2 linked regions of the Candidatus Microthrix parvicella Bio17-1 genome follow. The protein of the gene in region 1 binds, or shares a complex with, the protein of each later gene. Links are inferred from orthologs where the notes say so. Each region holds a gene or a part of one and is shown on either strand. Other genes may lie near its edges. The genes, in order: tig and rpsG.

The links.
Region 2: the proteins of tig (region 1) and rpsG are in contact, whole or in part, in a crystal structure (PDB 3GTY), measured with the Thermotoga maritima proteins. The link is inferred for Candidatus Microthrix parvicella Bio17-1 from one-to-one orthologs. Residues at the interface, in WP_004081061.1 of Thermotoga maritima: Glu122, Val124, Val129, Leu130, Tyr133, Glu188, Gly259, Ile262, Tyr263, Glu266, Ser270, Glu273, Gln274, Glu277, Arg308, Gln311, Ile312, Ser315, Tyr316, Glu325, Arg329, Arg336, Leu363, Phe366, Trp367, Arg373, Leu377, Arg381, Leu384, Glu387; in WP_004081843.1 of Thermotoga maritima: Lys34, Lys52, Lys55, Glu59, Arg62, Gln63, Glu66, Asn67, Lys69, Val71, Arg95, Ala109, Lys110, Lys111, Gly112, Arg113, Pro114, Glu117, Glu121, Ile124, Ala125, Tyr127, Asn128, Asn129, Thr130, Gly131, Lys135, Asp139, Arg142, Met143.

Annotation. Positions count from the first base shown.
Region 1 is NZ_AMPG01000001.1:499,488-514,830, reverse strand. What follows is about bases 12,364-15,247. They hold tig (trigger factor), read left to right. Parts: upstream 12,364-13,000; coding sequence 13,001-14,494; downstream 14,495-15,247. Other genes in these bases: MPARV_RS0102405 (ATP-dependent Clp protease proteolytic subunit), read left to right, coding at 14,496-15,188; MPARV_RS0102415 (DUF2516 family protein), read left to right, coding at 12,701-12,988; mbp1 (microaggregate-binding protein 1), read right to left, coding at 12,364-12,441. Outside these bases: MPARV_RS0102490 (recombinase family protein), read right to left, coding at 1-766; MPARV_RS22050 (hypothetical protein), read right to left, coding at 860-1,945; MPARV_RS0102480 (hypothetical protein), read right to left, coding at 1,955-2,335; MPARV_RS0102475 (hypothetical protein), read left to right, coding at 2,581-3,933; MPARV_RS0102470 (hypothetical protein), read right to left, coding at 4,092-4,673; MPARV_RS22045 (hypothetical protein), read left to right, coding at 6,698-6,943; MPARV_RS0102455 (HTTM domain-containing protein), read right to left, coding at 7,433-8,425; MPARV_RS0102450 (hypothetical protein), read right to left, coding at 8,422-9,141; MPARV_RS0102445 (acyl-CoA dehydrogenase family protein), read right to left, coding at 9,253-10,401; bifunctional glutamate N-acetyltransferase/amino-acid acetyltransferase ArgJ, read left to right, coding at 10,497-11,660; MPARV_RS0102435 (hypothetical protein), read left to right, coding at 11,708-11,974; more of mbp1, read right to left, coding at 12,199-12,363. UniProt on the Bacillus subtilis protein: Involved in protein export. Acts as a chaperone by maintaining the newly synthesized protein in an open conformation. Functions as a peptidyl-prolyl cis-trans isomerase.
Region 2 is NZ_AMPG01000011.1:310-15,480, reverse strand. What follows is about bases 11,739-14,450. They hold rpsG (30S ribosomal protein S7), read left to right. Parts: upstream 11,739-12,715; coding sequence 12,716-13,186; downstream 13,187-14,450. Other genes in these bases: fusA (elongation factor G), read left to right, coding at 13,306-14,450; rpsL (30S ribosomal protein S12), read left to right, coding at 12,343-12,714; MPARV_RS0120190 (TetR/AcrR family transcriptional regulator), read left to right, coding at 11,739-12,028. Outside these bases: MPARV_RS0120230 (assimilatory sulfite reductase (NADPH) hemoprotein subunit), read left to right, coding at 1-490; cobA (uroporphyrinogen-III C-methyltransferase), read left to right, coding at 487-1,350; MPARV_RS0120220 (hypothetical protein), read left to right, coding at 1,816-3,135; MPARV_RS0120215 (hypothetical protein), read right to left, coding at 3,153-4,316; MPARV_RS0120210 (glycosyltransferase family 39 protein), read right to left, coding at 4,313-5,890; MPARV_RS23305 (hypothetical protein), read right to left, coding at 5,887-6,888; MPARV_RS0120200 (glycosyltransferase family 4 protein), read right to left, coding at 7,008-8,312; MPARV_RS0120195 (glycosyltransferase family 4 protein), read right to left, coding at 8,309-10,843; more of MPARV_RS0120190, read left to right, coding at 11,288-11,738; more of fusA, read left to right, coding at 14,451-15,171.

The sequences.
Region 1 (15,343 bases):
CTCTGCCGCTGAGGAGGTCTTTGCCTCGACGACGGCCAGGGGTGTGTGCCCGCTGGGCTGCATCGAACTCGGCCTGGCTCACAAGCGGCTCGTGCTTGCCCGGGAACCGCTCATCTCGCAGGCGGGTGAACCCGAGGTAAACCTTGTTCTCCAAGGCGTGGCGGACGGTCGAGTACTTGAGCCCGGTGCCCTGTTCGATCTGGGGGTAGGACTGGCCGCCTGCTCGAAGCTTGAAGGCTCGTCGGATCAGGTGGGCGTCGTCGTTGGGGACCAGGACCCGGTCCACAGTGTCGTAACCAGTCGGGGCCCGGTTGATCCAGAAGCCGGTACGAACAGCTTGTTCGTTCCCGAGGTGGATGTTTTCGGTGATCTTCTCCCGCTCGAGTTGGGCAAGGAGCCCGTGAAGCCCGGCGGTGAAGCGTCCCGAGGCCGATCCTGTTTCTAGGTCGCCCTCGTTGAGCGAGTGCACGTTGACGCAGTGCTGTTCGAACAGCCGTAGCAGTCGGCTGGTGTCGCCGCTGTCTCGGGAAAGCCGGTCCATGCGCCACACGATGAGATTCGTGACTTGGCCGGCCTCGATAAGACCGACGAGTTCCTGCATGGCAGGACGTTCGAGGTCTTTGCCGGATTGGCCCTCGTCAGACAGGAACTTGACCGGGCCGAGGTTCCTCTGGGCGGCGTACTCGGCGCAGCGTCGGCGTTGGGCGTCAGGGGAGTGTTCGACCTGGTCGTCGGTTGACACCCTTACGTACGCGACGGTCAGCATCGGGTTGAGTCTCCTCGTCGGCCCCAGCAGACAAGACCATACGGGTCATGACCGCAGCAAATACGATTGCCAGGCGTTGGTAGTCGGGCTTGGTCATAGCTGTCGCCGCTTGTCGGCGACTCGCTGGTCGAACCACACCCCGGTTTGTTCGGCGTAAGCGTCGAGGTAGGGACGGATTGCTTCGAGGGTGTCGTCGACGTCGTTGGTGCCCAGCGGAACAGCGGCGCCGGTCAGATAACCAACGAGGCCAGGCAGAAGCCGTCGCATCGTTCCAGCGTTTTCACCGGCCCGAATCCGTTCAGCGGGTAGCGCCGCACCGGCCAACGTCGCTTGCTGGACGGCGGTCCACCGGGGATCGACCGGCCAGCGGGCACGGGTGGCGTCATCGGCTGGCACCCGAAGCGAAAGCCATCGGCCGGTGGCGTAGACCCAGAGCGGCCCGACCTGGTCGAATGCGTCCTCAGGAATCGTGACGCCGAACTCTTTGAGGCCTTGCCGGGAGAACTCGAACTCGACCCGCAGGACCCGTTCACCACGCCGGTAGGCGCTGCCCCAGACGTCGAGCCACCAGTCGTCGCCCTTGGCTTCCATTTCGCGGGTCTTGTCGTACAGGCGGGCGTAGAGCGCTGCGCCCCGGGTGCCGAAGTTCAACCCCGACAAGTCCTCAGTGACCTCGTAAAGCGAGCGACGGTCAGAGTAGGTAACGAAGTTCGACCGCTCTTCGGCCTCGATCCACAGGCCCTGCCAGTCGGAATGCAGATCAAGGCGAGCAACTTGCAACCTCACGTCAATCCCGGCGTTGGCAAGGACACCACGAACCCAGGCAACCGTGCCCTCTGGGCCGAGCCCGTGAAGAGCGTGCGATGTCGGCTGGACCCGCACCGCCGGAAGTGCCTCGCTTGGCGTGAAACCAAACCGGGCCAACTCATGGGCCACGCAGTATCGGCACTTGCCCATCGCCGTGCCGATCACCCTCACGGGATAGCCGCCCAGCACGGAATCGACCGGAGCACCGGTCTCGACCGCTTCCGTCTTCAGCACGTCGAGCTCGTCGAGCAGCCCGACCGGGGCTGTTCCGATGCCGGAGAGGTAGAGCGCATCAATCCCCGAGCAAAGCTCTCGACGTTCTACTCCCGTCTTTGCGAGTATGGGTTGAGAAGGATGCGCTGTTGCGGGCACGACGACCACTCAGCTCTCGGAGTCAGTCGCCGGATTCGCCACCGTCTCAGCAGCGTTCCAGAACAACTTCGGATCGAGGCTCACACCAGCGAACTTTGCCTCGTCAGGGTGCACCCCGAACATCTTCCGGAACTTCGCAACCTTCCGCCAGATCGTGGAGGGGTGCATGCCAAGCGTTTCCTGCAAACCCTCGAACCCCCCGTACAGGTGCCAGGCGACGTAGAAGCCGAACATCTCAACTATCCACTTACGAGCAACCGCCTCGCCCAGAGGCAGAAAGACCGGGTCAGTCACCGGCCTCATCTTCGACTCGTACGAATCCCACGCACGACGAGCAATCCCCTTACCCTCGGGGGAGTCACTGGGTTCCGAACGGAAGTCAGCGGCCACGGTCGAACGACCCACTTGCGAACATGCGAGTAACACTCGCAGAGCTGCGAGCGAATGTCAACGCTGTGGTTCGCCAGGACGTCGGCTAATCTCGAATGCAGTTTGTGGGTGCTGTGTTACAGGAAGCGCACCCGACCGAAAGGTCGGCGTTACCGCAAGAAGGGCATTCCGTGGTTAACAACCCAGATAGATCAGGTCCGAAGCGTGATGTACCCCCAAATCAGGCGAGGGACGCCCCTGACGCTTTGACCGACGAGAACTCAGAAGCTAACTCGGACTTTGCTGGGGTTGATATCTGGGAGCGGATTGATCCATCACTTGCAGCTGTCATCGTTCCGGAAACTGACGAGGCCTCAGAACAAGGTGAGACGAAACCGCAATTGGGTTCGCCCTTAAATAAACCTACTAAACGCATGATGATGGCATGGACCGCCGTTGCGATCATCATATGGGTCTACGTCTTCCTTAAGGTATTTGTTTTCGACTTGGATAGATGGCTCGCAAGTTCGCTACTTGGCAACGACGCCATTGTGAATTATCGCCCTTTTATCATATTGGCTCTTGTGGCCTTGACCGTTCTGCTGGTCAGACGTTCATGGATGCCTCTAGCTTATGTGTTTTTCTTCCCTGTTATCGTCACCTGCGTCTATCTGCCGATGCTCATATACAAAAAAGGCACCATGCAGCTGCTGTTCGCTGCTGTTCATATCATAAGTTCAGCAGGCTACCGCTTTCGCTGGCGATTTGCCGCTGGGGCGACAACTATCCTCCTCGCCTCTGCAATATTTCTATCACAGAATCGGGCGGTTCTAGGATTCGCGGGTGTCTGGATGATGGCATTCTTGCTTGTCCTCTATTTTCGAGGCTTCCGTTCGGCCCTTAGCCCATCCCGTTTCGTGCGTCAGCAGCTAGAGTCCATCCAGTGGTTGGTCCGTTCCGAATTGACATGGAAAATGGTGGGCCTTGAAGACGAACTTAAGGCCCCCGGTATCGTTAAGTACAACGCTACACAGATTCAATCGATCACCACTAAGATCGGATTCGGATTGACTCTACACAGAGCGGTGTATGTCTGGGCCAAGAACCTTCAGCGGTACGGAAAGAGCGGCACGAGCGCCATGATTTCCACCCTGTACTTTGTAGCGCTATTTATTACGTCGTTCGTCCTACTCGGATTGACGAACATGGCGCTTTACGGTATCAATCCGTCGCAATTTGACGTCGCTGTTGCGCCCTCGCTGGTGAAGTGGTGGTTTTATTCTCTTTCCGCTCTAGCGCTGAGCGGAACTGAGGGCATCGCGCCAGCGGGAGACCTAGCCGTCGCCATCAGGATCTACGCGGGCATCCTGGGCCCCGTACTTTTGCTTACTTTGCTGGCGAATATACGGCTCGATCGCCGGAACGCAAGGCAGGATGAGGATCTCGACTCAGCGGTGGACGATCTGCGGCAACAGGGTGGTTTGGTTAGTGACCGGTTTCGCAAGGACTTTGGCGTTTCTCCGAGGGAGGCCGCAGCCAGGCTCGAACAGCTTGGATTGACCATCGGTCTGAGCTTGTTCGGTTCGGCTTTGCCAGAGAACTACGACGAGCTGGAGTGAGACCCGCTGGCTGGGTCGTGGAGCCGCCAACCCGTGTTGCGTCCGTTCGGTCCTCCGACACTGAAAAGTCCGCTACGGCGGCATGGGATCCGAGGCAGACGAGCCAGGATTTGTCATCACTTCGTCATCACCGCTGCATTGGTCGGGCCTCGATCGGCCTATCCGCCCTCGACAGGTGTGGTTGTCGTTGGGGCTGAACTTGGCGCAAGGTCGTCGGGCACGACCGGTACCTCGATGGAGCGGAAGAAGGCGTCATCAAGCCCGCAGGCCTCCGCACTTCGAAAGCGGTCCGTCAGCTGCAGACTGGGGTAACTCGTCTTTGCGGCCACTACCGAATCGAGAACCGCTGCGCAATCGCTCGGATTCCTCTGAAGCCCGGTGACCAGCACAGCGATCGATGCAAGTATGCCCACGAATAGCGGACCAAATACTTTGACCCCGCCGTACCGCCCAGACTGCTCTGGCACGTCCCGGCTGAGTAGCGCAGCAACAGCCAGTTGGTTGGCACGGGCAAGGTCCGTTGCTGATGTCGCGGAAAGGTCCGCCTCCTCTGCCGTTGGCGTAGCTGGTGCCTGGCGGTCTGAGCCCTCATCGACGGGGGATACCTCGTCCTCCCACTCGGTGGACACCCATTCAACTAACGCCTCAAGGTCCTCCAACGAAAGAAGGTCGAGCTGCTCGGACGTCAGCGATACCGGGTCAAGGTTGGTCTGATCGAAGCCGCCCTTCGGCTGACGCACTTTAGCGTTCTGGCGGTCGCGGGCGAATTGGACTGCCGATGATACGAGTCCCCAAGGTGCGGTCACCAGGAATAAGGCGGAGAGTACGTACGGGACTCCAACATCGATACTAAGCGGTGCTGCAAACATGGGGGAGGCGACCGATCTGTAGCGGCGTGAACCAGGTTGATCACGGAAACGCTTGGATCGTAGCTCTCGGGTGTTTGAGGCCCAATAGGGTGAGTCGCAAGGTGGGTGGGTTCTAGATACCCCAGGTGTGGAAGGTGTCAAGCAGCAGTCTGGGTTTGGGCTGGTTGGCGGTGTGCCCATGCGGTGTGTTCGTCGTAGGGGCTGCGTGTTCGGAGGCAGCCGTGGAGGTAGCCGACGAGCCGGTTGCCGAGCGCTCTGAGTGCTTGGTGGTGGAGGTCGCAAGCGGTTCGTCGTTGGTCGTAGAACTCGCGGCAACCGGGGCTGGTGTGCAGCGAGCAGAACGCCCATTGGTCGATCGCGTCGTAGAGGCGCCGGTTGCGGACATGTCGGGCAAGGACGGCGTGTTTCTTGCCTGAGGCGATGGTGAGCGGTGACGTGCCCGCGTAGTTCCTGCGAGACTTGGCGTTGTCGTAGTGGTCGGGGTCGTCCCCGAACTCTGCGAGCACCCGGGCGCCGAGCACAACACCGAGTCCTGGCAGGGAGAGGTAAATGTCGGCGTCCGGGTGTTCATCAAAATGGGTGGCCAGCTCCCGCTCGATGTCTGCGATGGCCCCGTTGAGCCCAGCAGTGACCTCAATCAGCGCTTTGGTGGTCGCAGCGAACGCGACCGCGACTGCTGGGGGCGCAGCAAGCTGAGGCGTACGCAACGCGGCATGGATCTCGGTGGCCCGCGCTTCAAGGTTCCGTTGCCGTCCACCGCGTTTGAGCGCGGAACGGAGCTGTGTAACCGACAACCGTCGGGCCTGGTCCGGGTGCGGCGCTTTGGTCAACACCGCGACAGCGTCACGATCGGCGAGGCTCTCGAACGCTTAAAGTGCGGCGGGGAAGAACTCGCGGAGGTCGTTGCGGAGACGGTTGGTGTGACGGGTCCGGTCCCAGATCAGGTTCTGGTGTGCCCGCGCCAGCACCTTCAGCCCGGCAGCCTGGTCGGTGTCACCGGCGACTGGCCGGTGGTTGTGCCGATCGGTGCGCACCAGATCCGCCAGCAGTTTGGCGTCGCCCGGGTCGGACTTCGCCCCGGCCACATTGTGGCGGCCTCGATAATGCGACACCGACAACGGGTTGATCGCGTACACCCGGTAGCCGGCGGCGATCAGCGCTTGGACCCACATGCCTCGCTCGGTTTCGATCCCGATGATCACGTCGCCAGGGTCGGTGGTGTGCTCGGCGATCAGGGCGTGGAGCCCGGCGATCCCCTCGAGTCCTTCAGGAAACTGTTTGGCGGCGAGCCTGTCGCCGGTGTCGTTCATCAGATGGACGTCATGATGGGTCTCGGCCCAGTCATCGCCCACAAAGATTGTCATCGTGTGCCTCCTTGGTTGGGTTTCAACAGGTGAGCGTGCGGGCTTCCCGAGCGGCGACCTAATGGATCAGTGCTCTGCGGCACGACACCCCATGAGCGCTTGATGGGCAACCCGAACCGACCAGCCGGGGCACGATCTAGAACTAGGAATCCCAAAGGGCTCCAGCGTCAGGAAGTGCTCACCGACTGGTAGCTCGAAACCAGGATCTCACGAACCCAGCGCCCCCATTAGCGGGTGCGGCGTAGCGGCTTGTCGTGCTGAACGCCTATTGAAGACCGCCGGTGCTGGTCCGGCAGCGGCCCCACCATGGGAGCCCTTGAACGGCCAACCTCGGCCAGTTTCTACCCGTGCTGTTGCACCCGTGTGCGGAGCCTCAAGGAACGCTGCGACATGCTCCGCTGCGCTCCCCGTGTCTCCGCTCTTCGCCCTTGACCCACCGCCCCCGAGCGCACCCTGTCGACACATGGTCGAGGCGCCGTTCCGGACGCCTCAACCGTCCGAAAGCCTCAGTACCGACAGGAGCCACCCAACATGGGCCGATCACTTGCGGACCTCGCAGCACTCGCCACCGATCCCGACCTGGACCCGTTCGAGCGCATGTGTCACGCCGCAACGCTCACCAACCGGGCGCACGCCGCCACCGTCACTCACGCCCATACGTGTGCCGCCCGGGGCGAGGAGACCTTGAAGGACCTGGGGAACGTTCTGGCCATGTCCGCCGAGGACGTCGGCCGCCTGGTCGGCTCGGACCACCTGCGCCTTGGTGGCGTTGGCTGAGCGTCGGCGGGCGCCCCGAGCGTGGCGCCGTCCCGGGCGGTGCTCGCTGCGCTGCGCTCCGCTCCGGGCGGCGCTCCCGTTCGGTGCTGCCGTCGTCGTTCAGACACCGACCTCCATCGCCCAGTTCGACCAGCTTGACCAGCCACGAACCTCCACGGGTGCCTTCATCCGGGCCTGGGTGAGCCTCGATATCCCACGCCCTATCCCACGGACCAGGCGCACGGAGCCCGACCCAAACGACCTTGGCCGACGGGATTGCCCTGTTTGCGGGACGCTTCCGACGCTGTAGGACCGAGTGGACGGCCTGAAGCTCACTTCTAATCCGACGGTTGCAGGTTCGAGTCCTGCCGGGGGCACTTCCAGGACGCTGTTTGGCACACCAGCGTCCTTCTCGGTAGCGACCGCCATGAGGGCCGGGCGTGAAAGCGTGACTTGCAAGCGCCAATTTGAGCTGCCCGCGGACGCCAGGCTCGGCGACGGAAGTCCGGGTCACCCAGCGTGGTGTGTGTCGGTTCCGGTGAGGATCACCTGATCGGCAGGCTGCGTTCGCTTGACGCGACCGAGCTGGCGCCTTACCCAGGCGATGACAGCGCTTGCATCCTCAGCAGAGAGGAATGCCAGGTATGCAACGCCAACCGTGGCGGGAAACAATCCCAGCCGCATCGCATACCCCAGCAAGGCGTGGAATCCGAGACCCAACACGATGCCCCACCGTCGGGTCTTTCGATTCACGAGCAGGATCGGCAGGGAAACCTCGATGACCAAGGTGCCCCAGGTCATCAGGTTGTGGGCGAGGGAGGAAGTGATGATGAAGTCGGGAATCCAGAAACGGCGCATCGATTGGAGGTAGAGGGCCCGAACGGTGGCGGTGCCCCCCAACCACGTGCTGCCTTCCATCTTGTCCATCACCGTGACCACGTACATGGCAACGATCTGGAGGCGGATCACCGCCAAACCCCAAGGCGGGCCCCAGGGTGGTTGTGCCACCCCAAGGCCGCTGAGCGGAGTGTTCAGCCCGGTTGCCGGAGCGATGAGCGCGTACAGCGCGAGGAACAAAAGGAGGAGCCGCAGAACATCGTCGCCCCCGTTGAGCATGAGTGGCGACGATGCCATGAGGCTGGTGACCGTCACGAAGGCGACCGGTGCTGCCAGGCGCACCGCCACCCCGACGATCAATGCCAGTCCGCCCAGCACGGCCAGGCCGAGCACCACACCCACCGCCACATCGCCGCTCCACCACCTGAAGATGGAGAGTTGGGCGGGGCGGGGCCCCTGCGACGGCACGATCGACGTCGGGCCGTAAAGATCGTTCAGGTCCGGCAACAGGATCATGGCCCAGAACACCACCAAGGTGCCGACGCCGCTGCGAAGCAGGATCCAACTGTCCAACCGTTGCGGTCGCAACAGAACGGAATTGAGCCTTCCCGCCGGCACCTCGACCAGACGCGAGAGCCAAGATCGGTGGGCTGCGGGGTTGCTCATTGGTCGGACTTCTTCGCTCGTCCGTCAGGGGAATCGTCGACCGGTGGGTTCTTGACCGCACCCGGGGCGTCGGGGTCGAGCACCACATAGGTGTCGGTTGACACCTCCAGCCGGGCAAACGGAAAGGTCCTCTCGGTCCCTCGGTCGTCGGGGTCGTCGGCCCGTCGTTCGATCCAACGACGGCGCAGTTCGATTCGCTGAGGGTCCCGGCCCCGTGATCGGAGTTGCCGCAACGACCATTGCAGTACCTCTGGCCAACGTTCAGCTCCGGACGTGGGGGTGACGCGCTCCCGAACCTTGCGCCAGCGTTCGGATCGCACCGTCGGCACCCACACTGGACCGGTTGGCAACGATTCCACGGTGATGGCGCCGTCGGCGTCGGTCACCACCACGTCCAACTGCACATCGGTGGTTGGAGGGTCAGGAGCAAACAGCGCCCAGTTCTGATTGAGGGACAGGGCGTCGCCGGTGTGGAAAACCCAAAGCGGAACGTGGCGCTTGATGGGGGAATCGGGGAGGGCGTAGATGACGATGAACAGCCCGGTGACCGCCACGACGGCCACGCCGAGGATCGAGCGGATCTTCGAAGCCGCGGATCGGACCTCACGTTCCGCCGGTTGGGGGTCGGTGTTCGTCTCCATCGGCTCGGGGCCGGTGGTCATCTCGATTGGTTCGGAGTCGGCGCCTGCCTCGTCAGTCTGGGCTGGATCGGACATTCGTCAACGCTACCGACAATTGTGAAGAGCCGTTCGATGACGGGCCGCCGGACATCCGCATCCAACCCTTGCTTCCGGCCTGTGGCGGCACCGGCAGGTCTTGGGTGGGAGCTAAAGACCGAGCGAGCGACCGATGATTTCCTTCATGATCTCGGTGGTGCCGCCGTAGATCGTGGTCACCCTGGCGTCTGCGTAGGCGCGTGCAATCGGATACTCGGTCATGTAGCCGTAGCCCCCGTGCAACTGGACACCCCGGTCGACCACGCGACCCTGCAACTCGGTGCACCACCATTTGGCCATGGCGGCCTCCTCGACGGTGAGGCTGCCCGCGTTGAGGGCGACGATGGCCTGGTCGACGAACGCCTGGGCGACCTCCACCTCGGTGTGGCACTCGGCCAGAACAAACCGGCTGTTTTGAAACGAGCCGATGCCCTGACCAAATGCCTGACGTTCCTTGGCGTACTCCAGCGTCCAACCCAACGCCGCTCGGGCCGTCGCAACGCCGGTGACGGCGATACTCAGCCGCTCCTGGGCCAGGTTGGAAACCAGGTAGCCGAACCCGCCACCCTCGTCGCCCAGGAGGTTGGCGACCGGCACCTCGACGTCGTTGAAGAAGAGCTCGGCGGTGTCCTGGGAGTGGAGGCCGATCTTGTCCAGGTTGCGGCCCCGGTCGAAGCCGGCCATGCCCGCCTCGACCACCATCAGTGAGATGCCGCGGTGGCGCTGGGTCGGATCGGTCTTCGCCGCCACGATCACCAAATCGGCGTTGATGCCGTTGGTGATGAAGGTCTTCGACCCCGACAGCACGTAGTGGTCGCCGTCGCGGATGGCGGTGGTGGTCATCGAGGCCAAGTCGGATCCGATGCCCGGCTCGGTCATTGCAACGGCGGTGATCAGCTCGCCTGAGGCGATACCCGGCAGCCAGCGGTTGCGTTGGTCTTCGTCGCAGTAGGTCAGGAAGTAGGGCGTGGTGATGTCGTTGTGCAGCGTGAGACCCAGGCCCGCCCCACCGATGCCGGCTGCGGCCAACTCTTCGGCCAGCACCACGTTGAAGCGAAAGTCGTCGCTGCCCCCGCCGCCAAGGCTTTGGGGTACGGCCATGCCCAAAAATCCGTGCGAACCGGCATCGGCGAACAGGCTGCGCGGTGCCAAACCGGCCGTCTCCCACTGCAGATAGTGCGGCACGACGTCGGCCGTGATCCAGTCGGCGACGCTGCGGCGAAACAACTCGTGGTCGTCGTCGAACAGGGTGCGTTCCATGGTGATCCTTGCTGGGGTCGTGGCCATGAGGGGCCGCTGAACGGAGGTTCCAAGCCGGGTTCCATGCCGGTTCGGGCCAAACCTAATGTGGGGATATGGAACTTCCCTCAGGCTTCACCGCCCACGTGGGCCACATCGGCATCCGCGACGACAGCACCGACTTTGCCATTGTTGCCGCCTCGGGTGTCACCACGGCCTCGGCCCGCTTCACCCGCAGCCGATTCGCAGGACCGTCGGTGGAGGTGTCCCGTCGATCGATGGCAGACGAACAGCTGCGGGCGGTGGTGGTCGTCTCCAAGAACGCAAACGTGGCCACCGGCCCGACAGGTCTGGCCGACGCCGAGGAGTTGGCCGAGCGGGTCGGTGACCTGGTGGGGGGCATGGCAACCGACGTGTTGGTCACCTCGACGGGGGTGATCGGACGGCCCTACCCGATGGACAGGGTGCGGGCGTACCTCGACGGCATCGCCGGAGCCGAATGGACCGACCGGTTTCCGGTCACCGATGCCACCGTTGTGGCGTCGGCGATGATGACCACCGACACGGTGCCCAAGGTGGCGGAGGCGCGGGTGGGGGAGTGCCGGGTGGTCGGGGTGGCAAAGGGCGTCGGCATGATCGAGCCCGACATGGCCACGATGCTGGCGTTCGTCTTCACGGACGCGGAATTGCCGGCGGCCGAGTTGGATCGGGTCTTCGGGAGCGTGGTCGATCGCACGTTCAACTCGCTGTCGGTGGACACCGATACCTCCACCTCCGACACTGCCGCTGTGCTGGCCTCGGGTCTGGCAGGCCCAGTGGACACTGCCGCGTTCGCGGCAGGTCTCGAGGACGTGTGCGTCAGCCTCACCCGCCAGTTGGCGAGCGATGGCGAGGGGGCCGAGACGCTGATCGTTGTCCGAGTGGAGGGCGCACGGGATGATGATCAGGCTCGGCGAGCAGCCAAATCGGTGGTGAACTCACCTTTGGTGAAAACGGCGGTGCACGGCGCCGATCCCAATTGGGGTCGGGTGGCGATGGCCATCGGCAAACTGTCCGATGACGTCGATATCGATCAACAGGCCGTTTCGATTCGTTTCGGCAACGACGAGGTGTACCCCGGAGTGCCCGACGAGGCCGGCCTGGAATCGTTGGCCGAGTACATGCGTGGCGACGAGGTTCACATTGGCGTGGACCTCGGCATCGCCGATGGGGCCTGGACGGTCTATGGATGCGACCTGACCGACGGCTACGTCCGCATCAACGCCGACTACACCACATGACCTTGGCTCTCCCCATATCCTCGACGCCACCCGTTGCTGGAGGCCCCATGACCGTTCCACGTATTGATCTGCCCGCCGATCTCGCCGCGGCAGGCGCCGACGGCGTGGGTCGGTCGCTGTTGCGGGACGCGCTGGATGCGCCCAGCGTGGTGCCTGGGCTGGTGGCCACCGCCGGGATGGCCAACCGCTGGGCCGTGGTCCGGGTCACCAAGGTGGACGATGCCGGACAGGTGCACTTCATTCAACTGGAGGCGGACGACCCGGCGGCGCAGGCAGTGCTCGCAGACGCTCGGGCGGCCGCCGACCCTCTTTGAGCTTCGGCTGCGAGGAACCGGCCTGACAGCTTGAACTTTCCGAGACGAAAGAGAGCGGGTGACGAGAATCGAACTCGCATAACCAGTTTGGAAGACTGGGACTCTAGCCATTGAGCTACACCCGCGGGTGGCGCCGATTGTAGCCCCCCGGACGCGACAACGGCCCACCGAGAAGGGTCCCGATGGGCCGTCACGTCGTGCGCAACCGTCGCTGCGCCTGCGCCTCAGTCCTGGTTGGCCTTCTGGCGTGCCTCGGATGCCTCGGCCTTGGCGTCGGCCTTGCGGGCCTCGGTCTGTGCCTCGGCGGCCTCGCGCTGAGCCTCAGCCTTGTCCTGCTGGGCCTGGCCTTCGTCTTTGAGGTCGTCGTTGCCGACCAGCGAGCCGACGGCTTCCTTGGCCCGACCCTTTACGTCCTCGACGACGCCCTCGACGCCCTTCTTGGCTGCGGAATCGTTGTGATCTGCCATGTTGTGAACTCCTCGTTCGGTGGGGGAGCAGCTGCTGTACCCGCACTCGTGAGCTCTAAACATTTCTGGCTGAGAAGTTTTCGTCGGGACGGGGAGATTTGAACTCCCGACCCCCTGCTCCCAAAGCAGGTGCGCTACCAGGCTGCGCCACGTCCCGTGGTCGACGTCGTCGACGGCCCATGACACTATCGGCTCCGCCGTTGGCGCCCCTCACAGGGGTGGCGGCTCCGGCGCGTCTGGACCGGCCACACTTGGTGAGATGGGCGACGTGCTGGTGATGCTGGGGGTGCTGTTGGTGGCCGCAACGCCGTTGGCCTTGTCGGTGTTTGCGCTGTTGGATGCTGCTCGTCGTCCGGCCTGGGCATGGTCGTTGGCCGAGCGGCCGCAGGCCATGTGGATGGGGATGATCCTGGTGGGGACCTTCCTTTCGATCCTCGGGATCGGGCTCTCGCTGTACTACCTGACACGGGTTCGTCCGGCCGTCGCTGCGGCCGAAAACGGCAAGATCTCGTCGCCCCGTTCGGTGACCCCCCGTGTTGACCCCTAGGATGCCCGACCGATGAAGTCTGTTGTAGAGCCTCTTGAAGGCAACAAGGTCAAGGTCCGGATCGAACTCGACGACGCGGAGTTCACCACCGCGCTCGACGAAGCATGGGGAACCATCGCCAAAGAGGCGAGCCTCCCCGGCTTCCGAAAGGGCAAAGTGCCCAAGCAGGTGGTGAAGAGTCGCGTCGATGCGTCCTTCGCACGAGGCGAGGCGATTCAGACCGCCGTACCCCGCGCCTATGAGGATGCGATTCGCGAACACGAGATCGATGCGATCGATCAGCCTGACATCGAACTCGATGAGGGTGCCGAGGAAGGCCCGGTGATCTTCACCGCCACGGTGGAGGTACGGCCCGAGTTGACCCTGGAGGGCTACGGCAGCCTCGAGGTCACCGTGGCAAACCCGCATCCGGCTGACGACGAGGTCGCCGACCAGATCGACAAACTGCGCACCCAGTTCGGTGGACTGGTGGACGTCGAGCGGGCGGTGGGCCAGGACGACTACGTCACGATCAACCTGGTGGCGAGCCGTGACGGCGAGGAGATCGCCGGCATGACCGCCGAGAACTACCTGTACCAGGTGGGTTCCGGCGGCGTCGTACCCGAACTCGACACCAACCTGGTTGGTTTGGAGCAGGGTGAGAGTTCCACCTTCGAGGCCGCTGACCCCACAGCCGCCCCCTCCGAGGCGGATGAGGACGACGCGGACGACAGCCAGGCCACCATCACCCTCGAGGTGGAGGTGCTGGGGATCCAGGAGCGCGAGCTTCCCGAGCTGACCGACGAGTGGGTCGCGGATGCCACCGAGTTCGAAACCGTCGCAGAACTGCGCGACGACATCGTGGACCGCATGAGCGGCCAGGCACGCGATCGGGCCCAGTCTCAGGTTCGTAACGAACTGGCCACCGCTCTGGTGGAGTTGGTCACCGACGAGGTTCCGGAGGCCCTGGTGCAGGCGGCCGCCCAGGAACAGCTGGAGTCGATGGCTCGTATGTTGAGCCAGTCGGGCATTGAGCTTGGCCAGTACCTGCAGATGACCGGTCAGCAGCCCGACGAGTTCCGCGCCCAACTCACCGAGGAAGGTGCGCGGCAGGCCAAGGTGGACCTGGCATTGCGTGCTGTGGCAGCCGACCAGAACCTGGCCCCGTCCGACGAGGAACTGGACGAGGAGCTGGCGCACCTGGCGGTGCACGCTGAGGTGGAGCTTGAGACCGCCCGTACCAACCTGGCCGACAACGGTCAGATGCCGGCGCTGCGCGCCGACATCGCCAAGCGCAAGGCAATGGATTGGCTCATCGACACCGCGTCGATCACGGACGCCTCCGGTGCCCCGGTCGACCCGGAACTGCTGAAGATCGATCCGCACGATCACGGGCATGACGAGCATTCTGAGGAAGATGAGCCGGGCGACGGGGCAAATGAGGGCGACGCGGCCGACACTGGTCAGCCCACCGGTGCAGACGTCGTCGAAGACGACGCTGAGATCGACCCCGAAGATGAGGCCTGAGATGACCTACCTGCCCCCGACTGCAAGCGTTCACCAGGCCGGATCCGGGTTGGCCTCGCTGCAGGTCACCAATTACATGGTGCCCAACGTCATCGAGCAGACCTCGCGGGGTGAGCGCTACAGCGACCTGTACTCCAGGTTGCTGCGGGAGAACATCATCTTCCTGTCGACGCCGATCGACGACACGGTGGCCAACCTGGTGTGCGCCCAGCTGTTGTTCCTCGAGGGCGAGGATCCCGACAAGGAGATCAACCTCTACATCAACTCACCCGGCGGTGACATCAACGCGCTGTTCGCCATCTACGACACGATGCAGTTCATCCGTCCCGAGATCAACACGATCTGCCTGGGTCAGGCTGCCTCGGCCGCAGCGGTGCTGCTGGCCGCCGGCACGAAGGGCAAGCGCATGGCGCTGCCCCACGCCCGTGTCCTGATCCATCAGCCCCATGGTCAGTCGGGTTACGCCCAGGCGTCCGATATCGAGATCGCCGCCAAGGAGATCCTTCGCATGAAGGTCGCCCTGGAGGAGGTGCTGGCCCATCACACCGGTCAGGACCTGGAGAAGATCGCCAGGGACACCGAGCGTGACTTCATCATGACCGCCGAGGAGGCCTTGGCCTACGGCGTGATCGACGAGATCATCACCGCACGTTCCGGCGAGCGGACCGACGGCCCCATCGCGCCTGCGAAGTAGCCGGCCGGCGCCGGTGTAGGAGCACAAAAGGCTCCTGCTCGGCGTCCTGTTGTCCTACACTGTGGGCGGAACAGCTGCTGAGCGAAGGTCCCCGAGGTCGGGCTCCGAAGCGCCTACGCTGGGTAGCCGATCGTGTGAGTGACGAGGGAGAAGCC
Region 2 (15,171 bases), on another replicon or contig:
TCTGCGAACGGCGAGTGAGCAGTCAGCAGTCCGCAATCTGGCCATTGCCTGCCCCGCCCTTCCTACCTGTGGCCAGGCGCTTGGGGAGTCCGAGCGTGTCCTGCCCGATCTGGTTGATGCGCTGGAGAAGGTGCTGGCCGACACCGGCAACACCGGGCTGCCGCTTCGGGTGAACATGACCGGATGCCCCAATGGATGTGCCCGGCCATACTCGGCCGAACTGGGGGTCGTGGGTCGCAGTAAGCGGACCTACGACGTGTACGTCGGAGGGGGCAGCGGCCGCTTGGCGGTGCTGCTGCGCGCTGACGTGGCCCTTGCCGACGTGCCCGAACTGGTTCGACCGGTGCTGGAGCGATTCGCCGTTTCGGCCGAGGATCAGGTGTCCTTTGGCGATTGGGCCGCTTCGGTCGGGGTGGTCGCAATGCAGCCCTGGCTGCCGGAACCTTCCGTCCATCGTCGATCCACGGCCCGAGCCAGGGTGAGCACGTGAGCGCGCTGAACCCTGGCCACGGTGTTACCGGCGCCGGCGCCGGCGCCGGTGCCGGGGACGCGGCCGGTATCGAGGGCGGGGCCGGATGCGGGCAGGCGGCCCCGGTGGGTCGGGTGGCGTTGGTGGGTGCCGGCCCCGGGGACCCCGGCCTGCTGACGCTGAGAGCGGCTCGGCTGCTGGCCGAGGCCGACGTGGTGGTGCACGACGCCCTGGTGGGAGCGGGGGTGATGGCGTTGATCCCGACGGGCACCGAACGCATCGACGTGGGCAAGCGCCCGGGACGCGCCACGCCACAGGAACTGATCTCGACCACGTTGGTTCACCTGGCCCGCCAGGGGCTGATGGTGGTCCGGTTGAAAGGAGGCGACCCGTTCGTGTTCGGCCGGGGCGGCGAGGAGGCGCTCGAGCTTCAGCGGGCGGGCATCGAGGTGGAGGTCGTACCCGGCATTTCGTCGTCGGTGGCGGCGCCGGCAGCGGCGGGCATACCCGTGACCCATCGTGGCGTGTCGCCGAGCTACACCGTGGTGACCGGTCATCGACGTCCCGGCGAGACGCCGGTGGACTGGCGGGCGATGGCCAAGGTCGGCGGCACCATCGCCATCCTGATGGGGGTGGCCAACCGAGCGGAGATCGCGGCCGAGCTTCAGGCCGGTGGGCTTGCCGGCGACACGCCGGTGGCGGCGGTTCACGCAGCGACCACCCTCCGGCAGGAGGTGGTGCGGTGCCGCCTGGATGAACTGGGGTGTGCGGCGGTGCGGTCGCCGGCGGTGATCGTGGTCGGTGCGGTGGCCGCCCTCGACATCATCGGAGCAGATGCCGTCGGGGTCACCCCTGGGCGTAGCGGTCACTCGGCCAACTGACCCGTCGAGGGTCCGCACGAACACTGGGATACGATCGCTGACCCGTGCATCAGGTTGGAGCGGATTTGTGGTTGGTCGAGGGCGCGAATGATCGGGCGGCTCTCCGAACGCCTTGATGGCGTTGCTGAGCGATCCCTGCCCTTTCTGGTGGGATTCCTGGTCCTGTTGCCGTTCGCGATCGCTGCGATTCGCATCCTCTCCTGGGACAGCGGAAGCCCCCTGGGTGATTGGGCGGCGCTGGACCTGGACGTGAGGTCCGGGCCGGCGTTCTTGGGGAGCTATTCGCAGTATGGATTCCGCCACCCGGGGCCACTCTTTATTTGGTGGATGAGTTGGCCACGCTTGATAGCGAGCGGTAGCGCGGCGTACCTCGTTGGTATGACGGCTCTGGCGGCTGTCGCCGCCTGCCTGGGAGTGTGGATCGCTTGGAGGGCCTGGGGGAGACGGGTTGGTTTCGCCGTCGCGATGAGTTTCGTTCTACTCGCCCCGCTGACTGGATGGAGCTACGTCACCTCCCCGTGGAATCCGATGGTGGGACTCCTGGGTCTGCCGCTGCTGGTTGTCGTCGCCGCCGCTGCGTGGGATCGAGATGTCGTGTCGTCGGTGGCCGCCGTGGCAGTGGCCTCATTTCTGATCCAAGCACACGTCGGCAACGTCGGGACCTGCATGGCGATTCTGACCGTGCTGGCTCTGGGCCAGTTGCGAACCGATGCTCGGTCTGACCTGCGGAAGGCCTGGGGTGCTGCTGCCGGCACTGCGCTGCTTCTGTGGCTGGTGCCGGGGGTTCAGCAACTCGTCTCAGGGCGTTCCGGCAACGTCTGGAAGATCATGCGGTTCAGTCGCAACGGCCCAATTCCGAAGACGGGGTTCGGCGATGCGATACAGGCCGGAATGCGAGCTTTTCGACCACGTCCGGCCTGGCTGGGTGCGACCAACGTCTACGAGGGTGTGGCGGATCATGGTCGTCCGTTGTGGCTCCTGGCCCCGCTTGGGGTCGGCATGGTGCTGTTGTGGGACCGCTACGCGGGGGGGACATCCACGGGGGAAGGCGGAGGGGCCCTCGGGGTCGAAGGGAACGGCCGTATCGGCGAACGGGTGGCGAGACGCCTGCTTGGAATCGCCATCGTCGGGTGGCTCGGCGCCGTGGTGATGCTGGGCCAGGGGCGGGGACCGGTTCGCGCGTACTACACGGTCCACCTCGAGAGCCTGGCGGCAGTGATCGTCGCTTCGTCCGTGTCGTACCTGGCACTCCGTGGCTTGAGGCTCTCGCGGGGTCGAGGCGGCGACTGGGCTGTCGGATTCCACCCGTGGAACCTCGGCAGGCTGGTCCCGGTCGTCGCCCTCGCCGGAGTTGTTGTTTTTGCGTCGATGAGGACCGGTTCGCTCGAACCACAAGGTGAAAGGTCCGACTCCTTTTCCCGGCCGGTCGAGGTCATCAAGGATTCCGCGGAGACTGCACTGGGCCCTCGAGGCCGGGTCGTCGTTTCGCAGTCGTCGCCCGGTGGGGTCTCGAACGAGGAGTTCTCGTTCGCCATGGGCTTTGTCGCTGCACTTAACCGATCGGGAGTGGACGTTTCGGTCGGGCTCGAGGTCGATCCGACGTCGGGTGACCCCACGATCCAGGGGTTGCAGTTGGCTGTGCCCGAATCGCTCTGGGTGGACGCTCCCGGATCGGGCGACCTCGCTGTCGTGCTCTTTTCAGGGGAGAAGCGCGAGGTCCCGAAGCAATGGCGCGTCGTTTCAAGCCTTCCCAACGGAACACTGGTGACCGTACGCACCGAGTGATCTCTCGGTTTCGGGTCCTACGGAACCACGAGACCCCACTGCGAGGTGAGCGTCATGGCTGCCAAACCAAGAGCCGAGACCGAGACGGCGGCCGCGTAGGCCCAACGACGATCCAGCCAGGCGCACAGCCCGATAATGAGAGGCGTGGTCACCATGCCGTAGCGCCCCAGCGAGTCGATGTTGTTGGCTGAGAGGGCCACCAACAGCGTGACGACACCGAAGGCCCGCAAGGAGGTTGGCATGGGCAGACGCCACATGCCGATCGCTCCGACCACCAGCACGACGACGAACAGCAGGTTCACTCCGTCGGACAGGTTGCCGCCAAGGATCTCGCCGGGTAGCTGAGCCACCGCCCGAACAGGGTCGAGAAAACCGCCGCGGATCTGACGTTGGACGGTGAGGGGGAGTCCCCAATCGCCGGAGGCGATGCCCACCCAGGCGAAGACTCCTGCCAGTCCGACTACCGGAGCAGCGACGGCCGACAGCATGGCTGCGCGGCTCCGTGATGTGCCGTTGGGCCATGCTCGCCAGAGTTCGATTACCACTGGGACAACCAGCAGAACGCCGGTCGGTCGAACCACCGAGGCCAAGAGCGAAAGTGCCGCCACCCACTCCCAGCGCTGGTCCAGCAGGGCCAGCAGGGTGGCGGCCACCAGCGTAAGCGCGAGGCCCTCGCTGTAGGGCAGGACCAAGGCCATTGCGGCTGGAAAGAGGCCGGTGAGGATCATCACCCGCAGCGCCAATGACTCATCGCCGGTGACCCGCTTCGTGAGCTCACCGGCGAGGGCTATGCCTGCGAGGGCGGTCAGCCAGGTGACTGCAAACAATGCGAGGAGCGAGCCGAAGATGTGCGAGAGCGGTTCAGCGGCAAGCGGGTAGCCCGGGAAAAACCTGTAGCTTTCGGGAGCGATGTGCCCCCACCCCAGGGTGAGCATTCGCTCGTACCAGAGTGCATCCCAAGCTCTCCAACGCAGGTCCGGCCCGAGGGGTATCGCGGATGGAACGAGTTTGGCCAGGCTGGGCGAAACCATGACGCTGGTGAGCACGATCAGGCGCCCGCCCGCCCATGCGCCAACAACGGTCAACCACCAACGGCCGGGAACGTGGGCTCGCCGACCGCTGACCTGAGTCCCCGACGTTTCGGGAGCGCCCGCAGTTGGTTGCTGGTCGGGTCCACTCATGGATCGAGACGCACCAGGCTCATGTTTTCGAAGGCGTCCTGGCCGGTGCTGGACAACAGGGTTTCGGTGCGATGACCTTCGGACAAGGCCGCCAAGAACGCAGGACACGCCTCGCGGTGGGTGTCGTAGGTGTCGGAGTATCCCAGCACCACCGGACGACCGTCGGCGAGTGTCCAGACGTTGTCCGCCACCTCGGCGGGATCGGCGGCCTTCACCCGTTGGGCGTAGTCCACCCAGTCGATGAACCTCGGGTCGGAGTCGAGGTCGGGGTAGGACACCAGCTGTTGGCCATCGGGCAGTTCGCGTCCCAACGCCACCGACAACTGGTCCGGGCAGGTCACCACCAACGCGTCGGGGGCCTTGGCTTCGATGACCTGGGCCGCCGTGCCGGAGATGGAGCGGGGTACGTTGATCGACAGGGCGATACCGGCGAGCGAGCCCGCCAGCACGACGGCACCCAGCACTCCTCGAAGTCGGGGCGGGCAGGCGGCCAAGCCCCAGCCGATGAGCACGACGACCAGCGGGTAGATCACTGCGGCGTAGCGGCTGACGAACGTGGCGCCGCTCGCCATGGCAGCGGTGGCGCCGATCAGCAGGGTGCCGAGTGCCAGCGCCAAGGCCCACATGGCCTGCCGCCGCGCTGGTGCTGCCAGGACCAGCCCCCACCGGTCGTCACCGCGGGTACGCCCGACGAGGGCCACCACGATGAGGAAGACGAGCACGTAGGTCATCAGCTGGGGCTCGGCCGACGGTTGACCCGCAAAGTCGATCAAGGTGATGACCACTGCGGTGGTAGGTCGTTCCACCGCACCCCACGGCGTGCCGGTGCGCTCGGCCTGGAACAGCAGGGTGGGCACCCACGGAAGAAAGCTCAGGCCGGCCAACCCGAGGGCACCTCCGGTGAGGAGCAGTTCCCGGTTGGCGTTGGGTAGGGCCCGGTTCAGCCACCGACGCAACACGGTCGCAGCACCAACGGCGGCCAGCAACCACATCGCCCAGTAGTGGGTCCACAGCAAGACGCTCGCAATCACGGCGAGGGCGGCGGCGTCCGGCCATCGTGGTTCCGACCAGAGCCGACCGAGGAACCACCAACCGGCCAACACCAGCACCATGACCAGCACGTACATGCGTGTCTCGGTGCTGTAGCGGACTCCGTAGGGCAGGATCGCCCACACGGCCACGGCCCACAGCGCTGCCCGGGTTCCGCCCGCCCGGCGCGCCACCAGCCAGGTCAGGGGAAAACCGGCCAACGAGATGATGATCGAGAGGGCACGCACCGCGAAGGTGGAGGTGCCCATCGTGCCGGTCCAAACGTGCAACAGGGCGTAGTACAGGGGCGGGTGGCCATCCTGTTTGAGGTAGGCCTGCAGCTCGCCGAAGGGAACCCGGGCGATGTTGACCGAGAGGGCCTCGTCCAACCACAGCGGGCCACGCGGCCAGAAGCGCAGCGCAAGGCCGAGGATGATCGCGGCGCCGGCGACGGCCGGCTCCCAACGAGACAGCTCGGTCACGGGGCTGTGCTTGTTGGTGGACGGTTCGCCCGATGTCCGGACGTCGGCGCTGGCTTCGTTCATGGTCGCAGGTCCTCCGTGAGGTCTTCGTCACGGCCCGAGGCGGCCAGGCCGGTCCAGGAGCGCACCGACTTCGCCAGGCGCAGGCCTTTCAGGGCGGTGCGCCTGGGCGCGCTGTGGGTCCAAGGGGTGATCAGGCCGTCCGGGACTCGCAGGTCGACCATCGACCGTTCCAGCTCGTGCCAGCGGCGGGCCTTTTCGAAAGCGGTGGCCGCCGCGGCGCCAGGATCGCTCGGCGCAGCCTGCGGGAGCCCTTCGAAGAGTCCGCCCGGGCGATAGTGCTCGGGGTAGAAGTTCTCAAAGTCGTAACGGGGTGCCCGATAGTCGCGGCTCCACTCCCAGGGAAATTGGGGCCAGCACAGGGTGTGATGCGGTTCGGCGTCGTGATAATCCGCGGGATGCACATGTCGGCCCCAGTTCAGCGGGAGGGACCATTCGTCCACCTGCCAGCCCATCGGGCTTCCGGCCTCGGCCGTGGCCGCGGACAACCGGCCCCATGCGTCGAACGCCTCAATCCAGTGATCGCGAACCATCATCTGTGGCAGGTGCGAGCCATACCCCAGGTGGGGGCAATCCCACTGGGCCAGCGCCAACCAGGTGTTCAGCTGGGTGCCGTCGTAACTGGTGTTGAGGCGGCGCCAACGGGCCAGGTCGTGGCTGACGTAGTTGCGGAGCCTGCCCGATCGCTGCCAGAAGTCGGGTGGGATGGCACCCAGCGGGCGGTAGTCGTCGTCGGAGAGCAGAAACTTCTCGGCCACCGGACCGCGGCGGATGGCCAGGTCGCGGAGCATGGTGTTGCGGCCGCCATGGTCGGCCGCCTTCGCGCTCCGACGTTCCGCCACCGAGAGCAACTCGGACTCGATCAGATCGGTGACCCCGCTGAGCCCGGTGGCGGTGGGCGTGATGACGAGCACGTCCAACGCTTCGCTCACTGCGTGACGAAGCGCTTCAACCGTGACCGCCAGCACGTCGGGCCGGTTCGAGAGATAGATGACCTGCACGTCAGGACGGCTTTTCGGAGGTTGGAGTCATCGAGGTCGTGCCGAGAAACGCGTACAAACCAACCTCGCTTGTGAATGAGAGGGAATGGAGGTGAACCAGCCGGGTGGGGACGGCGATGTTACCGGGTGAGGAGGTCGGCCAGTTCGTCGCGGGCATCCTCCCAGGTTGGCAGCGTGAGCGCTGCCGCGCGGGCCTCCTCCCGTCGTCGAGCCAGATAGTGAGGATCGTCGAGATGGCGAACCAGCGCCTCCGCCCAGGTGGCGGGGTCGTCGCCGGGCAATCGGAGGGGGGCGTCATCGCCCACCTCCGCCAGTGCTCCGCCGTTGGTGGTGACCACGGGGGTGCCGAGCGCCAGAGCTTCAAGCACCGGCAGGCCAAAGCCCTCCGTGTGGCTGGGCATGGCTGCCACAGTGGCCAGTCGCAGCATGTTTCGCATGGCGGGATCGTCGGAGTGGGCAAACCAGAACAGTTGCCGATTGAGCAATGGGTGGGTCTCGATGCGTTTGACGAGTGTGCCGGTGTTCCACCCGATCCGACCCACCAACACCAGACCCAACCCGGGGGAGCGCGTTGACCAGCGGTCGAAGGCGTCCAACAGCAGGGCATGGTTCTTGCGGGGTTCCAGGGTGGCGACGCAGATCACGTAGCCGTCCAACGGCAGCCCCTCCAGCTCGGGTGGGAGGCGCGATGGTGAGGCTGCCGCGGGGGAGGCCGCCCCTGGGGACGCCACCTCTACGGCTTGCCATTCGCCGCTGAGGTGCACCACGCCTGCCACCTCAGGGTCGGTCACGCCCAGCGAACGACGACGGTCGAGGGCGCGTCGGAGCGTCCAGTCCGAATTCCCCACGATGAGCTGGTCCGAGCGCAGATGCGCGTCGGCCCATGGCGGAAACAGCGCCCGGGTGCCCCGGTCGGACCAATCCGGGTGTTCAATCGGGAACAGGTCGTGAAACAGGGTGGCCGTGCGGACGCCGCGGTCGATGAGGTCGGGGAGCAGATCGGTGCGAATCAGCGGGTTGTGCCAGGCGGCGTCAAGGTCCAGAAAGGTGCCGGAATCGATCTGTGTCGAACGGTCACGATGCTCGGCGTAGGGGTGCTCGCCCTGACGTTTGGCCTGAGCGGCCGCGTTGAGTCGTCGAATGGCAGGATGGTCCGCCGCCCGTCTGGCCGCCGGCCGCACCCGCTGCGGCAGCCGGTCGACCCTGCGCGTGGGCGGCGGGGCCGCAGCGGCAAATCGCTCCTGTTCGGCGGCGTTGAGCTGTAGGAAGGCGCCGCACGGTTCGCACCAGCGAACAAGGCGTAGTTCGAGGCGCTCGTCGCCTGCGGCCAGTGGGGCAAGCAGGTTTTTGGCGGCCCGCTGCACTCCGGTGGTGCCGGTTCCCTGCACGGTGTTGGTGACGTCGGCCCACACGATGGGCCTCATCGTTGGGCCTCAGCCGCGCGGTCGGCAGTGGGAGCGCCTGGCCCGGTGCTCGCTGTCCGGGCCAGAGCGAGCGCCACTTCGGCGGCGCGTCGGCCAAGGAGCCCCCAGTCCAAGTGCGATTCGGCGTAGGCGCGTGCCGCTCGAGCGCGTTGGGTGACCCGTGGATCAACCGCGATGGCGTCGAGCGCCTCACCCAGCCCATCGGTTGGTGCCAGCAGGACGAAACGGCGGGGATCCTCGATGCCGCGGGCCCCCACAGTGGAGGAGATCACCGGGACCCCGGCGGCGAAGTAGTCGACGAGTTTCAGGTTCGAGCCCGATCCTTCGTCGATCGGGTTGAGCGCCACGTCCGCCCCCGCCAGAAATTCGGCCAGTTGGTCGTCATCGACGCGCCCCAGGGTGGCAACGTGCCTGGGTAGCCGCCCACTGAGCATGTCGGAATGACGGCCGATCAGGGCCACCGCCAGATCGTCTCGATGCCTGACAGCGTCGATGATGTGCCGGGCGGCGGCCACGTTGGGGGGGTGGCCCGACCCGACGAAGACCGCCAGCCGCTTTCGGTCTCCCAGACCCAGTTTGGCGAGCAGGCGGATGCGGTTGGCCTCCCGTTCCGCACCCTCGGCGAAAGGGGTCCCCGCGACCGTTGCGCCATTCTCAATCAGCGTGAGCCGGTCGGGCTCCACGCCATCGAGGCTGACAAACAGCTCGGCATCCTCCGAGGTGGTCGTCAGGATCTCCGAGGCAAGGGCCACGGCCACCCGTTCGGTCTCGGCGGCGGCACGTGCGAGCCACCGGCCTCCTCGGGTAGCGCCCAACAGGGCGCCCTTGAGCGTGGATTCGTGGTTGTGGGCGTCATAGATCACCGGTAGTCCCTCGGGAGCGAGGGCTGACAACGCAGTGGCCAGATAGGGCTGTACCAGCACCGCCAGGGATGCGTTGGGGAGGTCGCGGCCTGCGGCCTCGGCAAATGCCGGCGTGGCGGACCACAGCAGTGAGGCGGCAACGTCGGTGATGGCGTGGGTCGTGGACACCAGTCGCATGCGATGTTCCGCAGCGCTCTGGCGAGGGGAGATCAGCACCGTCTCCTCGTCCATCCCGGGCGTCACCCGTCGAGTCCCGGCGAGGTCCGGGTCGGTGGTCAGCGACAGCACCTTCACCCGGGCGCCGGCCTCCGCCACGCCGGACAACAGGTGGAATGCCCGCAGTTCCCCTCCTTGACGGTGGGGCCACACCGGGTAGGAGCTGAGGGCCACGACCAACGGTTGGCTCCGGTCCCGGCGTCCTGGCGGCTGCGGGGGGTCGAGGAGGGCGCGCACTGCGGTTTCCCAGCTCAGCTTTGCTGCGCCGTGTCGCGCCGACTCGCCCAGGGATCGGGCCGCGCCGTCGGTGGCGGCGACCACATCGAGTGCCTCGGCCAGGTCCTTTGCCGTAGGCGGTACGACGACGCCGTTGGGCGGCTTGGTCAACGATCCGGTCCCCATTGCTGTACCCGAAGATGATGTGGTCAACAGTTCCAGCGCGCCCCCGGCGTCGCTGGTTGCCACCAACCCCCGACCTGCGGTGAGCGCCTCCAACGCCACCAGGCCGTAGTCCTCGCGGTCGGCGGTAAAGCACACCACATCGGCCCAGCGGTAGGCGTCGACCAGTTCCTCGTCGGTCGCGGCTCCGGTCAGCTCGCAGCGGTCGTCGCCGTCGCACAGCTCGGAAAGTCGGTCGGCGTCCGGGCCTGAGCCCACCACCCGCAACTGCGCGGGCCGCTTCATGGCCCGTATGGCTCCGATGGTTAGATCGTGTCGTTTGGCCTGCTCCAGGCGGCCGACGCTGAGCACCTTCAACGGATCGGACGTTCGTCGCTCGGGCAGGGCGACCGTGCTGAGCGTTTTCGCCCACCGGGTGTCCAGCGGGGGGTGAACCACCTGCGGCGTCACCCCGGCTGGAAACCAGTTCGGGCGCTGGGCCACAGCTTCTGAGATGGCGGCGTGTGAGCGAACCCTCGTGGCTGCGAGCAGCCCGTGATCGAGACGTTGCACCAGCATCCGTGCCAACGGTGATGGGATTGCCAGGTCGGGGTGTTCGGCCCCGAGTCGTTCGGCGGCGCGCCCGATGAGGTTGGTGGCCTCGTCGATGATCGGTCCTGCGGCCGCACCGTTGCTCAACCGTCCGGGCAGTTCAAGCGCCGCCTGCAGGTCCGGGTCCAGGGGTCTGGGGAGCCGGTCCGGTAGCCCGGCCGGATAGCGGTCGTACAGCCCACGGAGCGGGTGCAGCATCCAGACCCGATGGTTGGGATGATCGATCGCCCACGCCGGGTACTTGCCGGTGACGACCTGATCGAAGTGTGAGAGATCCCATTCGGCAAAGGCTGCATAACCCTTCAACAATTGGGTGAGCGTTCGCTCCCTGATCGGCGCCTTCAAAAGTTCGACGGACACCCCCTGTCGGCGAAGTTCTGCCGTCAAGCCGTTCCAGAGTCGCTCGGCCCCTCCCTCGCGAAATGGAACAGGGCTGGGGGCCACCAAGGCAATCTTGCTCATGAACGAGGCCATTCGTCTGGCTTCAATTGATTGAACATGGTGGACAATTGAGTGGTGGGGGACTTACACTGATCGACGGGTGATTGACCGGCGGGTCGGGCGTCAGCCGAGAGTGACCGAGGAGCGATGCGTGCTGATTGAAGATGGGATATCTCTTTCGGTGCCGTGGCAAATCCAACGCACTCCCGTACCGTGTGGTCCAAGTAGGCCTCAATGGAGCCTGCCTGGTGTCGTGCCTCGATTCGTGCCGCCGCTCGACGAAGTCCTCGAAGGGCGCCAGCCCACCCGGACTTCCCGGTGGTGGCTTGATGACGGAAGCGTTTCAGTGCATTCATGCAGTCTGAATCCTACGGGCCACAGCCTTCCCAATCGACCACTCCGGTCGTCCCGGGCACCTCACCCACTCCAAAACACATCACAACAACAATTCAGGGGAGTTCAACCATGACTCAGGCAACCGAGGCGCCCACCACCGGACGTGCAGCAAACCGGGTACGCAAGCGCCAGGAGTACATCGACACCGCCATCCGCATCGTCTTGAACGGGGGGTTGGAAGCGCTCACCATGCAGGCGCTGGCCCGTGAGATGGGCGCAGCGGTTGGCACGGCGTATACGTACTTCGCGTCCAAGTCGGCCCTGGTGGCCGAGTTGCAGGTTTTGGCCATCGGTCGTTTGACCACCACCTTCAACGATGCCGCCCCCCGCTGGCAGGCCGAGATGGGCCGTCTCGACGCCAAGGGAAAGGCCGAGGCTGGACTGACGCTGCTGGTTGAATTTGCCGTTCGGGTGCCCAAGGCACTTCGGGACGACTTCTTTCTCCAGCAGTTGTTGCTGACCGATGGCGGTCGTTCGATCATGGCTGAGGATCAGGCCACCGTGTTGGAGGCCGCCGACTCGTGGATGAAGATCATCGATGAGCGGCTCAGTGAGGCTGTCGACGCCGGCGTGCTCGACAAGGCCAACAAGGCGCAGCGGGCCTCGAAGTTTGCTGCCACGTTGAACGGTGCATCCTTGTTCAACAACCTGCCCGAGGGCACGGTCAAGGATCTCGACGGGTTTACCCGCTCGCTGATGGTCGACCTTCTCTCGGCGTGGGGTGGCGACGCCAAGCGGCTCACCCGCAGTGCTGCCAAGGCGGCGGCAGCGGCCGATAAATCCAAGTTGGCGGCCCCGGCGCTGGCCTAACTCGGCGCCGTCAATCGGGCGGTGGCACGCCCGAGGGCGGGTTTCGCCTCCAGAAGACAGCACAGGGGGCCCGGCTTTTGTGAGCGGGTCCCCTTGTTGTCCCGGCCGGTACTTTGCCCATGCGAGTCGCTCCCCGTTAGAGTTGTCCGCTGTTCTGCGTGCCGTTGCGTGCTCGGTCCCTTTGGGCCGACTGCTCCTTGATCGGTGCGTCCCGTGAGGGGCGGACTGCCGTAGCCCACCCGCTCCCGAACTGCCGCCTCGTGCGAACAGTCGCCCCCATCTCCATCGACCCAGAAACCCAGAAGAGGTCCTCAGTGCCCACCATTCAACAGTTGGTCCGAAATGGCCGTACCTCCAAGCGCAACAAGAACTCCACTCCTGCGCTGAAGGGCGCACCACAGCGCCGCGGCGTCTGCACCCGCGTGTACACGGTCACCCCGAAGAAGCCGAACTCCGCCCTGCGTAAGGTGGCTCGCGTCCGCTTGTCGTCCGGCATGGAGGTCACCGCCTACATCCCGGGTGAGGGTCACAACCTTCAGGAGCACAGCATCGTTCTGGTGCGAGGTGGACGGGTCCGCGACCTGCCCGGCGTTCGCTACAAGATCATCCGAGGCACCCTGGACACCGCCGGCGTGCGCGATCGCCGCCAGGCCCGAAGCCGCTACGGCGCCAAGAAGGAGAGCTGAGATGCCTCGCAAGGGTCCGGCCACTCGCCGCGAACTGTCCCCAGATCCAATTTACGATTCGGTGCTCGTCACCCAGTTCGTCAACAAGGTGCTTCGCCAGGGCAAGCGTTCCTTGGCCGAGCGGGTCGTGTACGACGCACTCACCTTGATCGAGGAGCGCACCGGCGCCGAGCCCATCGCAACGCTGAAGCGGGCGATTGAAAACGTAAAGCCGGCGCTCGAGGTTCGCAGCCGCCGTGTCGGTGGTGCCACCTATCAGGTGCCGGTCGAGGTCAGCCCCCGTCGGTCAAACACGTTGGCCATTCGTTGGCTGGTGGGTTACGCCCGTCAGCGACGTGAGCGCTCGATGGCCGATCGCCTGGCCAATGAACTGCTGGATGCATCCAACGGCATCGGGGCGTCGGTGAAGCGCCGCGACGACCTGCACAAGATGGCCGAGTCCAACAAGGCCTTCGCCCACTACCGCTGGTAGGCCCTTTCCGGCCGGTTACAGCAACCACTTCGTCGGCGGCTCGGGCACCTGCCCGGGCCTCGCCGTCTCTCCCCGCTCCCTACCTTCCCCACACGTCGACGCACGAACCGAGTGAGATCATGTCGAACCTTCCCCTCGAACGAACCCGCAACATCGGCATCATGGCCCACATCGATGCCGGCAAGACCACCACAACCGAGCGGATCCTCTTCTACACCGGCAAGAGCTACAAGATCGGTGAAGTGCACGACGGCGCCGCCACGATGGACTGGATGGTCCAGGAGCAGGAGCGCGGCATCACCATCACGTCGGCGGCCACGACGGCGCACTGGACCGACACGGTCAACGGCGTTGAGCATCGGGTGCAGATCATCGATACTCCTGGCCACGTCGACTTCACCGTCGAGGTGGAGCGTTCGTTGCGAGTGCTCGACGGCGCGGTCGCAGTGTTCGACGGGGTCGCCGGGGTGGAGCCCCAGACCGAGACCGTGTGGCGCCAGGCCGACAAGTACCACGTGCCGCGCATGTGCTTCATCAACAAGATGGACCGCACCGGCGCTGACTTCTTCGGCGCGTTGGCATCAATCAAGGATCGCCTCAACGCCAAGGTGGCCGTCATCCAGCTGCCCATCGGTGCGGAGGCCGAGTACGCGGGCATCGTCGACCTGGTCACCATGAAGGCCTGGGTCTGGGACGGCGAAGAACTTGGGGCCGCCTGGACGGTGACCGACATTCCCGAGAACCTCGTCGAGCAAGCCGACGAGTACCGCCAGGAACTGATCGACGTCTTGTCGGAATCCGACGAGACGGTGATGGAGAAGTTCATCAACGAGGAGGAGCTGACCCCCGAGGAGATTCGCTCCGCCCTTCGCTATGCCACCCTGCATCACGGGGTCGTGCCCGTGCTCAACGGCACTGCCTTCAAGAACAAGGGTGTGCAGCCGCTGCTCGACGCGGTGTGCTTCTACATGCCAAGCCCGCTGGACCTGCCCCCGGTGGACGGCACCGACCGCAAGGGCGAGCCCACCAGCCGCGCCCCGAAAGAGGACGAGCCCTTCAGCGCACTGGCGTTCAAGATCATGACCGCCGATCACGTCGGCAAGCTGACCTACTTCCGGGTGTACTCCGGCAAGCTCACCAAGGGCGACCAGGTGCTGAACACGCGCAGTGGCAACAAGGAACGCATGGGTCGCCTCCTTGAGATGCACGCCAAGGAGCAGATCGAGCAGGATTGGGTGGGCGCAGGCGACATCGTGGCCGCCATCGGTTTGAAGGACACCCGCACCGGCGACTCGCTGTGCGACCCGTCAGCGTTCATCCAACTCGAGTCACTCGAGTTCCCCGACCCGGTGATTCACGTCGCCGTGGAGCCCAAGACCAAGGCCGACCAGGACAAGATGTCCAAGGCGCTGGTCTCGCTGGCGGAAGAGGATCCCACCTTCCAGGTGCGCACTGACGAGGAGACGGCCGAGACGATCATCGCCGGAATGGGCGAACTGCACCTTGAGGTCATCGTCGACCGCATGCTCCGTGAGTTCCACGTGGACGCCACGGTGGGCAAGCCGCAGGTGGCCTACCGGGAGACGTTGACCCAGGAGGTCATCAAGCACACCTACCTGCACAAGAAGCAGACCGGTGGCTCTGGCCAGTACGCCAAGATCGTCATCAACGTGATCCCCACGGGTCCCGGCGGCGGTTTCAGTTTCGACGACAACATCACGGGCGGGCGCATCCCCAAGGAGTACATCCCGTCGGTCGGTCACGGCGTGCAAGAGGCCCTGACGTCCGGTGTGCTTGCAGGGTTCCCCATGGTCGACGTCAAGGTCGAGTTGACCGACGGCGACTATCACGACGTTGACTCCTCCGAGATGGCGTTCAAGATTGCGGGCACGATGGCGTTCAAGGAGGCAGCGCGCAAGGCCAAGCCGACGCTGCTCGAGCCGATCATGGATGTCGAGGTGGTCACACCCGACGATTACATGGGC